DNA from 3 places in the Streptomyces clavuligerus genome. Region 1 is predicted to be linked to each of the others. Evidence: riboswitches for the same ligand, from Rfam matches in the RefSeq annotation. Region 1 holds a riboswitch; each other region holds the start of a gene.
What was found. A riboswitch is a leader RNA that binds a small molecule or an ion and turns the genes downstream of it on or off. The one in region 1 is predicted to bind cobalamin.
Positions count from the first base shown of each region.

Region 2: another riboswitch for cobalamin. It lies ahead of CRV15_RS18325 (ABC transporter substrate-binding protein); the one in region 1 lies ahead of metE (5-methyltetrahydropteroyltriglutamate--homocysteine S-methyltransferase).
Region 3: another riboswitch for cobalamin. It lies ahead of CRV15_RS22940 (cobalamin biosynthesis protein); the one in region 1 lies ahead of metE (5-methyltetrahydropteroyltriglutamate--homocysteine S-methyltransferase).

Region 1 is NZ_CP027859.1:990,010-993,274, reverse strand. Features, by position in the region: gene metE (5-methyltetrahydropteroyltriglutamate--homocysteine S-methyltransferase) at 1-1,712, opposite strand, end outside; cobalamin riboswitch at 1,881-2,106, opposite strand; gene CRV15_RS32580 (3-hydroxybutyryl-CoA dehydrogenase) at 2,241-3,113, opposite strand; gene aceB (malate synthase A) at 3,110-3,265, opposite strand, start outside.
Region 2 is NZ_CP027858.1:4,351,575-4,354,839, reverse strand. Features, by position in the region: gene CRV15_RS18330 (FecCD family ABC transporter permease) at 1-519, opposite strand, end outside; gene CRV15_RS18325 (ABC transporter substrate-binding protein) at 603-1,595, opposite strand; adenosylcobalamin (AdoCbl) riboswitch at 1,619-1,754, opposite strand; gene CRV15_RS18320 (M67 family metallopeptidase) at 1,777-2,199, opposite strand; gene CRV15_RS18315 (amino acid permease) at 2,387-3,265, opposite strand, start outside.
Region 3 is NZ_CP027858.1:5,444,143-5,447,407, reverse strand. Features, by position in the region: gene CRV15_RS22950 (inorganic phosphate transporter) at 1-690, shown strand, start outside; gene CRV15_RS22945 (hypothetical protein) at 704-925, shown strand; cobalamin riboswitch at 1,033-1,168, shown strand; gene CRV15_RS22940 (cobalamin biosynthesis protein) at 1,276-2,250, shown strand; gene CRV15_RS22935 (cobyric acid synthase) at 2,247-3,265, shown strand, end outside.

The DNA of each region.
Region 1 (3,265 bases):
ACCGGGCCGGTCAGCATGCCCTTGACCGGGCGGTCGGTGAGGGACTGGGCGTGGGTGGTCCAGCGGACCGTCATCGGCTCGGGGCGGGAGATGTCCCCGGCGAGGACCGGCGGGCGGACATAGCGGGTGCCGTAGGACTGGACCCAGCCGTGCCGCAGGGCGAGGTAGCCGGTGAGCTGTTCGGCGAAGTACTGCACCATGTCGTTGCGCTCGGGCTCGCCGTGGACGAGGACGTCGACGCCGGTCTTCTCCTGGAACGAGATGACCTCGGCGATCTCGGCGCGGATGCGGTCCTCGTACCCGGCGGTGTCGATCCGTCCGGCCCGCAGGTCGGCGCGGGCGACGCGCAGTTCGTCGGTCTGCGGGAAGGAGCCGATGGTGGTCGTCGGCAGGAAGGGCAGACCCAGGCGTTCGCGCTGGGCGACGGTGCGCTGCCCGTAGGGCTGGGAGCGGCGGGCGTCGGCGTCGGTGACCGCTTCGGAGCGGGCGCGGACGGCGGGGTCGCGGGTGATGGGGGAGGTGGCGCGGGAGGCGAGGGCGGCGCGGTTGGCGGAGAGTTCGCCCTCGATGGCGGCGGTGCCCTGGGCCAGTCCCTTGGCGAGGGTGACGATCTCGGTGGTCTTCTGGCGGGCGAAGGCGAGCCAGCGCAGGATCTGCGGGTCGATGTCCCGTTCCAGGGCGGCGTCCAGGGGGACGTGCAGCAGCGAGGAGGAGGCGGCGACGTCGACCCGGTCGGCGAGCCCGAGGAGGGTGCCCAGGGTGGACAGGGACTTCTCCAGGTTGTTGACCCAGATGTTGCGGCCGTTGACGACTCCGGCGACCAGGCGCTTGCCGGGCAGTCCGCCGACGGCGGCGAGGTCGTCCAGGTTGGCGGCGGCCGATTCGGTGAAGTCCAGCGCCAGACCGTCGACGGGGGCCTTGGCCAGCACGGACAGCGCCTCGCCGAGGCGGTCGAAGTAGGAGGCGACCAGCAGCTTCGGACGGTCGGTGAGCGCGCCCAGCTCGCGGTAGGCGCGGGCGGCGGCGTTCAGCTCGGCCGGGGTGCGGTCCTGCACGAGGGCGGGTTCGTCGAGCTGCACCCACTCCGCTCCGGCGGCCTTGAGCGCGGCGAGGATCTCCGCGTAGACGGGGAGGAGGCGGTCCAGGAGGGTCAGCGGGTCGAAGTCCGCCGCCACTCCGGGGGCGGGCTTGGCGAGCAGCAGATAGGTGACGGGTCCGACGAGGACCGGGCGGGGGGTGTGTCCCAGTTCCAGGGCCTCGGTCAGCTCGGCGGTCTGCTTGGCCGGGTTCGCGGTGAAGACGGTGTCCGGACCCAGCTCGGGGACCAGGTAGTGGTAGTTGGTGTCGAACCACTTGGTCATCTCCAGCGGCGCCACCTCCTGGGTGCCGCGGGCCATGGCGAAGTAGCCGTCGAGCGCGTCGGCGGCGACGGCCGCCCGGTGCCGCTCGGGGATCGCGCCGACCAGGACGGTGGTGTCGAGGACATGGTCGTAGTACGAGAAGTCGCCGGTGGGGACCTCGTCGATCCCGGCGTCGGCCAGTTCCCGCCAGTTGCTCCGGCGCAGTTCGGCGGCGGTGGCGGTGAGGGCGTCGGCGGTGACACGGCCCTTCCAGTAGCCCTCGATGGCCTTCTTCAGCTCCCGGCCCTGCCCCTGACGGGGGTAGCCGTACACGGTGGACCGTGCTGCCGCGGCTGCGGACTTCGTGGTCACGGAGATCTCCTTCGCGAGATGAATCCCTGAGAACCCGGCGACGGGACGAGGACGCGAAGGGGTGACGAACCGGACGGGTACGACCTCGCGCGGCAAGGCGCGGTCGTCCGCCTGGTATGAACGCCGACCCGCCCACGAGGTCACCGGATATCCGTACCCGGCACTGGGTCCGTGTACGGGCAACGGGCAGGTCTTCGGACTCACGGGCACACCCGCCGGAGCGTTCTCCGGCGGACACCTACTGGCCGTCGCTTCCCAGGCCCTCCCGGACCCAGTGCGTATGACGGCGGTCGTTCCCGCTCACCGCTGCGGGGCAGTCCCGGATTCCCACCGGGTTCCCTCTTACGACGCACCCGTCTGGCGGACGGGGCGAACCAGCTGCACCGGTCACTCTAAGCTCCCGGTTTGCCGGTGTGCCGCAACTTGTCCAGAATCCGGACGGTGAGATGAGACACGCCGCCGGGAGGGGTCGCCGGGCGGTGGACGGGGTACGCCCTGATCACGTTCCCCGTCCGCTCGCGTCCCACCTCACCGCGCCCCGTCGTACACATGGAATCCGCGCCCCGTCTTGCGCCCCAGGAGCCCCGCGGCCACCATCCGCTGGAGCAGCGGCGGAGGGGCGTAGAGCGGCTCCTTGAACTCGTCGTAGAGCGAGACGGCGATCGAGGCCACGGTGTCGAGGCCGATCAGGTCGGCCAGTTTCAGGGGTCCCATGGGGTGGGCGCAGCCCAGCTCCATGCCCGTGTCAATGTCGGAAGCGGTGGCAAGGCCGGATTCAGCCATTCGGACGGCGGCCAGGAGGTAGGGGATCAGCAGCGCGTTGACGACGAAACCGGCCCGATCCTGTGCGTGGATGACCGTCTTGCCCAGTGTGGTGGTGACGAAGGCTTCCACCGTGGCGACGGTGTCCGGGGCGGTGTGCAGGGAGGTGACGACCTCCACCAGCGGCAGCACCGGTACCGGGTTGAAGAAGTGGAGCCCGACGACCCGGTCGGCACGGCCGGTCGCCATCCCAAGGCTCATGATCGGGATGGCGGAGGTGTTGCTGGCCAGGATGGCCGACGGAGCTGTGACGATCTTGTCGAGCGCGGCGAACAGCTCGTTCTTCGCCTCGGGGTTCTCGATGATCGCCTCGATGACGAGCTGCCGGTCGGCCAGCCGCTCCAGACCGCTGGTGAAGACCAGGTGGCCGAGGGCGTCCTCGGCCACCTCCTGGTTCAGCTTGCCGCGTCGCACGGCCCGGTCCAGTGAGGCGGCCACCCGCTTCCGCGCCGCCCGCGCGGCCATGTCGTCCGCCTCGCAGACCACGGTGTCGAGTCCGGCCCGCGCGCAGACCTCGGCGATGCCCGCGCCCATCTGTCCGCCGCCGACCACGCCGACGCGTCGGATGTCCGTGCTCATGAAGTCTGCCCCTCTCGGCGGACAAGGTGACGGCTGTAGGCGTCCGGGGTGAAGAAAGGAATCAACTCGCCTGCGAGGGCGGTACGTTCGAACGTGGCGCGCACCTCGTCCAGCGGCGCCCACGGGTAGGCGGCGCCGAGCGCCGACAGTTC
Region 2 (3,265 bases), on a different replicon from region 1:
GAGGATGTAGGAGACGGTGACTCCCGCGAGCACCAGCCGGGTGCCGGTCATCCCGCCGCCCCTGCTGGCCAGCGCGTAGACGAGGACCAGTGCGCCGAGGGCGCCGAGGAAGGCGCCGACGGGCATGGCGACGGCGGTGGTGACGCCGATGCCGAGGGTGAGGACGAGGACGGCGCCGGTGGACGCCCCGGAGGAGATCCCCAGCAGGAAGGGGTCGGCGAGCCGGTTGCGCACCAGGGCCTGGAGGACGCAGCCGACGACGGCGAGTCCGGCCCCGACGACCGCCCCGAGCAGGACCCGGGGCAGCCGTACCTCGACCACGATGGTGCGGAAGGGGCTGGGCGCGGCGCCGGGCAGCAGGGCCCGGACGACCTCGCCGGGCGGGATGCGGACCGAGCCGAGCGCGAGCCCGGCCACGGCGGCGGCGACGAGGGCGAGCGTCAGCCCGGTGAGGACGGCGGCGCGGCGGAGCCAGGACGCGGCCGGGGCGCCCGGGGCCTTCGGCGACCCGGCGGGCACCGTCCGGAACAACCGCTTCCCCGTCTTCCCCGGCTGCTCGGTGCCCGCCGGTCCCGCCGTCCCCACCGCCTTCACCGGTCGGCTCACCGGTCGAACTGGGCGGACAGCTTGGCGATGGCGTCGGGCGCCCGTACCCCGAGGACCGCGTCCGACAGCGGCAGCACCGCGAAGCGCTTGTTCTTGATCGCGGGAACGTCGCGCAGGGCCGGGTCCCTGAGCAGCCGCTCCTTCTTCTGGGCGACGCTGACGGAGCCGTAGTCGAGGATGAGGACGACCTCCGGCTTGCGGGCCACGACCTCCTCCCAGGTGGCCTCGCCGAACGACTTGTCGATGTCGGCGAAGAGGTTGCGTCCGCCCGCGCGGGTGATCAGCTCATGGCCGATGCCCTTGCCGCCCACGGTGGTGGCGGTCTTGTCCCCGGCGTCGTAGACGAAGACGGGGACGGGCGGCTTCCCGTCGCGCCGCTGCTCGGTCCCGGCGACCGTGGCCCGGGCCTTCGTGATCCACCGCTCGGCGCGCTCGGGGACGCCGAAGGTGCCCCCGACCTCCTCGATCTCCTGGTAGAGATCGTCCATGGTGGTGCGCTTCTCGGTGCAGTACTCCACATTGAGCCTGCTGTCGATGCCGGAGTCCTTCAGGGCGTCGCGGGTGCGGCCGTCCTTGGCGTCGAAGGCGGTGGCGTATCCGCCGTAGACGAAGTCGGGGTTGGCGGCCAGCAGTTTCTCGCGGGAGGGGTACTCCTTGGCGATGACGGGGATGGCCTCGTACGCCTGGCGGTAGCGGGGCAGGACCGCGTCGTCGAGGTAGGCGGTGCCGACGACGGACTTCTCCAGCCCCAGTTCCAGCATGATCTCGGTGACGTGCTGGTTCATGGTGACGACCCGCTGCGGGGCGGCCTTGTAGGTGGTCTTCACCCCGCAGTTGTCGACGGTGTACGGGAAGGGACCGCCGGGGCGGGCGGCCTCGGTCCCTCCCTTCCCGCCGCTGTCGGAGCTGTCGGAGCCGCAGGCGGTGAGCGTGAGCAGCAGGGCGGTGGTCAGGGCGGCTGCGGTGGCAGCGGAACGGCGCCTGGACATGGCGGGGTACGGCCTCCTTGGGGATTTCCACGTCCCCTGTGATGGGAGAAGGGCGGCGGGTCAGTTCCTGACTGCCGGGCCGGGGCCCGGGTCACAGTGGCGGGACCGTGCCGGAGTCACACCGGCTTCCTGGGTCCCGCCGCCCTGCTGTGCAGTAGTGCGGTGCGGTGATCGTACGTGGTCAGTAGGCGTCCACGACCTTGACGTCCTCCTCGGTGACGGTGCCGTCCACGATCCGGAAGGAACGGAACTGGAAGGGCCCGGCGCCGTCGGTGTCCGCCGTGGAGACGAGGACGTAGTGGGCGCCCGGCTCATTGGCGTACGAGAGGTCGGTACGGGAGGGGTATGCCTCGGTGGCCGTGTGGGAGTGGTAGATGATCACGGGCTCTTCGTCCCGGTCGTCCATCTCGCGGTAGAGCGTGAGGAGGTCGGCCGAGTCGAATTCGTAGAACGTGGGCGAGCGGGCCGCGTTCAGCATGGGGATGAAACGCTCGGGGCGTCCGGTGCCCGCGGGGCCCGCGACGACGCCGCACGCCTCGTCGGGGTGGTCGGCGCGGGAGTGCGCCACGATCTGGTCGAAGAGGGCCTTCGTCAGCGTCAGCATGCGGATCAGCATAAGCAGACGAGCTGCGGAAACGTTCCGTCCGAGAGAACCGGGAGCAGGTGCTCCGAGCCTCCGCGGGAACGGGGGAAACGGGAGAGACAGAAGACAAGGGCGGGGCCGTACGGTGTCGTACCGTACGGCCCCGCCCTGGTGTGTCCGGTGCCCGCCCCTCGGGGCGGCCCCGGGGTCAGTCCTTCTTGCTGAAGGCGTCCCCCTGGGGGTTGCGCCGCTTGAGCACCAGATAGGCGACGCCGAGCAGCAGGGCCCAGACCGGGGCCACATAGAGCGAGATCCGGGCGTCCTTGTCGATGCCCATGAGCACGATCACCATGCCGATGAAGGCGAGCGCGAACCAGCTCGTCCAGGGGGCGCCGGGCGCCTTGAACGTGGAGTGCGGCAGCTCACCGCGGTCGGCCTTGGCGCGGTAGCGGATCTGGCAGACCAGGATCATGATCCAGGCCCACATGCCGGAGATGGTGGCGAAGGAGACGATCTTGTTGAACGCCTCGCCGGGCCACTGGTAGTTGATCCAGACACCGATCAGCATCAGACCGGCGGAGAACGTGGTGCCCAGCAGCGGGGTGCCGTTCCTGGTGAGCCGGGTGAAGATCCCCGGGCCCTGTCCGTTGAGCGCGAGGTCGCGCAGCATCCGGCCGGTGGAGTACATGCCGGAGTTGCAGGAGGAGAGCGCGGCGGTCAGCACGACGAAGTTGACGATGGCGGCGCCGACCTGGAGCCCCATCTCGTCGAAGGCGGCGACGAACGGCGAGACCCCGGGCTGGAACTTGGTCCAGGAGACCACCGACAGGATCATGATCAGGGCGCCGATGTAGAAGATCGCGATACGGACCGGGACGGTGTTGATCGCCTTCGGCAGGTTCTTCTCGGGGTCCTTGGACTCACCGGCGGTGACGCCGACCAGCTCGACGGCGAGGAAGGCGAACATCACGATCTGGAGGGTCATCAGGGTGCCGCCGATGCCCTTGGGGAAGAATCCGCCGTCGTCCCAGAGAAGGGTGACGGACGCGGTGTCCCCGGCGTCGGAGAAGCCGATCGTCAGAATGCC
Region 3 (3,265 bases), on a different replicon from region 1:
GACGCCCAGAAGACGATGGGCATCATCACGCTGGCCCTGGTCGCCGGCGATGTCCTCGCCCCCGGCTCCAACCCGCCCATGTGGGTCATCGTCTCCGCCGGTGTCGCGATCGCCCTCGGCACCTACCTCGGTGGCTGGCGCATCATCCGCACCATGGGCAAGGGCCTGACCGACCTCCAGCCGCAGCAGGGCTTCGCCGCCCAGACCAGCGCCGCGAGCGTCATCCTGGCCTCCTCGAACCTGGGCTTCTCGCTCTCCACCACCCACTCCTGCTCCGGCGCCGTCATGGGCTCGGGCCTCGGCCGCAAGGGCGGTGTGGTCCGCTGGTCCACCGCCACCCGGATGTTCGTCGCCTGGGGTCTGACCCTGCCGGCCGCCGGTCTGGTCGCCGCCCTCTCCGAGCTGGTCACCAAGCAGGGCCCCTGGGGCGTCGGTGTCGTCCTCGCCTTCCTGATCGGCTCCTCCGTCGCGATCTGGGTCTACTCCCGCCGCCAGGTCGTCGACCACACCAACGTGAACGAGGCCGAGACCGCCGAGGAGACGGACGCTCCCGGTGTGGTCACCACCGCCATGGCCGCCGTCACCCCGCCGCCCGCCGGTGTCGTCACCGGTCAGGACGGGTTCCAGAAGACCCCGGCCACCCCGGCCACCGCCCCCGACTCCGGCCCGGCCAGCCCGGCCGCGGTGTAAGGACAAGATCAGCATGAACATCGACTGGGTAGCCCTCGGCTCCGTCTTCGGCGTGAGCCTCCTGGCCACCGTGACCATCGCGGGCCTCTTCGTCCTCGGTCTCGTCGGCCTCAGCAAGCAGGAGATCGCCTCCGCGCAGGGCGGCTCGGCCGTCCTCGCCCGCACCAGCGCCTACCTCTGCTTCGCGCTCTGCGCCGTCGCGGTCAGCTTCGGGATCTACCTGATCGTCACCTGACGAGCGGCGCGACAGCCGAACGAAAAGGGCCGGGCATCCCCCAGGGACGCCCGGCCCTTCCGTGTGCCCGCGCACCCCGCCGTCGCAGGTCAACGGCAGGTTGACGGCTGTTCTCACAGCGTGGTGGACTGCCGGGGCCAATGGGCGGCAGCAGAGGAAGCCGGTGCGAATCCGGCGCGGTCCCGCCACTGTCACCGGGAACCCCCGGAAGCCAGGAACTCTCGCCGCCGATCACGTCGAACCAGGGCGCGGACACCCTGAGTGAGGACATATCGCCATGCCCGGCCCCGACCCCACCCCCGTCGCCCCGGCGGCCCTCTCGTGCGCCCCCGGAACCGGTGGCTGAGCCGGTGCGGGCCGAACGGATCTTCGTCTGCGGCGCCGCCGCGGGCATCGCCGCCGATCTGCTGCTGGGCGACCCCCGCCGGGGCCACCCCGTCGCCGCCTTCGGGCGGGCCGCCGGGGCCGTCGAGCGGGTGCTCTGGCGCGACCACCGCGGCTGGGGCGCCCTGCACACCGCCGTCTGCGCCGGGGGCACCGCCGCGGGCGCCGCGCTGCTGGCCCGGGGCGCGCGCCGCAGCCCGGCGCTCTCGCTGGCGCTGACCGCCGCCGTGACCTGGTCCGTCGTCGGCGGCACCACCCTGGGCCGGGAGGCCGGGACCATCGGTGCCGCGCTGGCCGAAGGGGACACCGAACGCGCCCGGGCGCGGCTGCCGCATCTGTGCGGCCGTGATCCGCAGGCCCTGGACGAGCGGGGGATGGCCCGCGCCGTGGTGGAGTCCGTGGCCGAGAACACCTCCGACGCCGTCGTCGGCGCGCTGGTGTGGGGCGCGCTCGGGGGTGTGCCCGGACTCGCCGCGTTCCGCGCGGTCAACACCCTGGACGCGATGGTCGGCCACCGCTCCCCCCGCTACCAGCGCTTCGGCTGGGCCTCGGCCCGGCTGGACGATCTCGCGGGCTGGCCGGGGGCCCGGCTGACGGCCGCCCTCGCGGTGCTCGCGGGCGACGACCCGAAGGGCGCCGTACGGGCCTGGCGGGCCGACGCCCACCGGCACCCCAGCCCCAACGCCGGACCGGTCGAGGCGGCCTTCGCGGGCGCCCTCGGCGTACGGCTCGGCGGGACCCTCGCGTACGGCGGGCGGGTGGAGCACCGCCCGGTGCTCAACGGCGGCGCGGGCCGCCCGGTGGAGATCGCGGACATCGAGCGCGCGGCCCGGCTCTCCCGGCGGGTGGGGCTGCTGGCGCTGGGGGTCAGCGCGGTGGGGCGGCTCGCCGCCGGACACATGCTGCGGACAGCGCGCGGGGGACGGGGAGGGACACGATGACCGGAGGCGGACTGCTCGTCGCGGGCACCACGTCCGACGCGGGCAAGAGCGTCGTCACCGCGGGGATCTGCCGCTGGCTGGTGCGCCAGGGGCTGAAGGTGGCCCCCTTCAAGGGGCAGAACATGTCGCTCAACTCCTATGTGACCCGGGACGGCGCGGAGATCGGCCGGGCGCAGGCGATGCAGGCGCGGGCCGCCCGGGTGGAGCCGACCGCGCTGATGAACCCGGTCCTGCTCAAGCCCGGCGGGGACCGCACCAGCCAGGTCGTGCTGCTGGGCCGCCCGGTGGGCGAGATGGGCGCCCGGGGCTACTTCGGCTCCCCCCAGGCCCCCGGGGACTCCCCCGGACCGCTGCGCGGGGGCGGCCGGGAGGCCCTGTTCGGCACCGTCATGGAGTGCCTGGAGGAGTTGCGCGCCACCCATGACGCGGTGATCTGCGAGGGCGCGGGCAGCCCCGCCGAGATCAATCTGCGGCGTACGGACATCGTGAACATGGGCGTCGCCCGGGCCGCGCAACTGCCGGTGCTCGTCGTCGGCGACATCGACCGGGGCGGCGTCTTCGCCTCGTTCTTCGGCACCACGGCCCTGCTCACGGCCGAGGACCAGCGGCTGGTCTCCGGCTATCTCGTCAACAAGTTCCGCGGCGACGTGTCCCTCCTCGAACCGGGGCTCGACATGCTCCGGGGGCTGACCGGGCGGCCGACGTACGGGGTGCTGCCGTACGCGCACGGCCTCGGCATCGACGAGGAGGACGGGCTCCGGGTCTCGCTGCGGGGCGCGGTCCGCGAGTCCCGGCCGACCCCGCCGGCGGGCGAGGACGTGCTCCGGGTCGCGGTCTGCGCGGTGCCGCTGATGTCGAACTTCACCGACGTCGACGCGCTGGCCGCCGAGCCGGGCGTCGTCGTCCGCTTCGTCGACCGCCCGGAGGAGCTGGCCGACGCCGATCTGGTCGTCGTCCCCGGCACCCGGGGCACCGTCGGCGCCCTGCGGTGGCTGCGGGAGCGCGGACTCGCCCG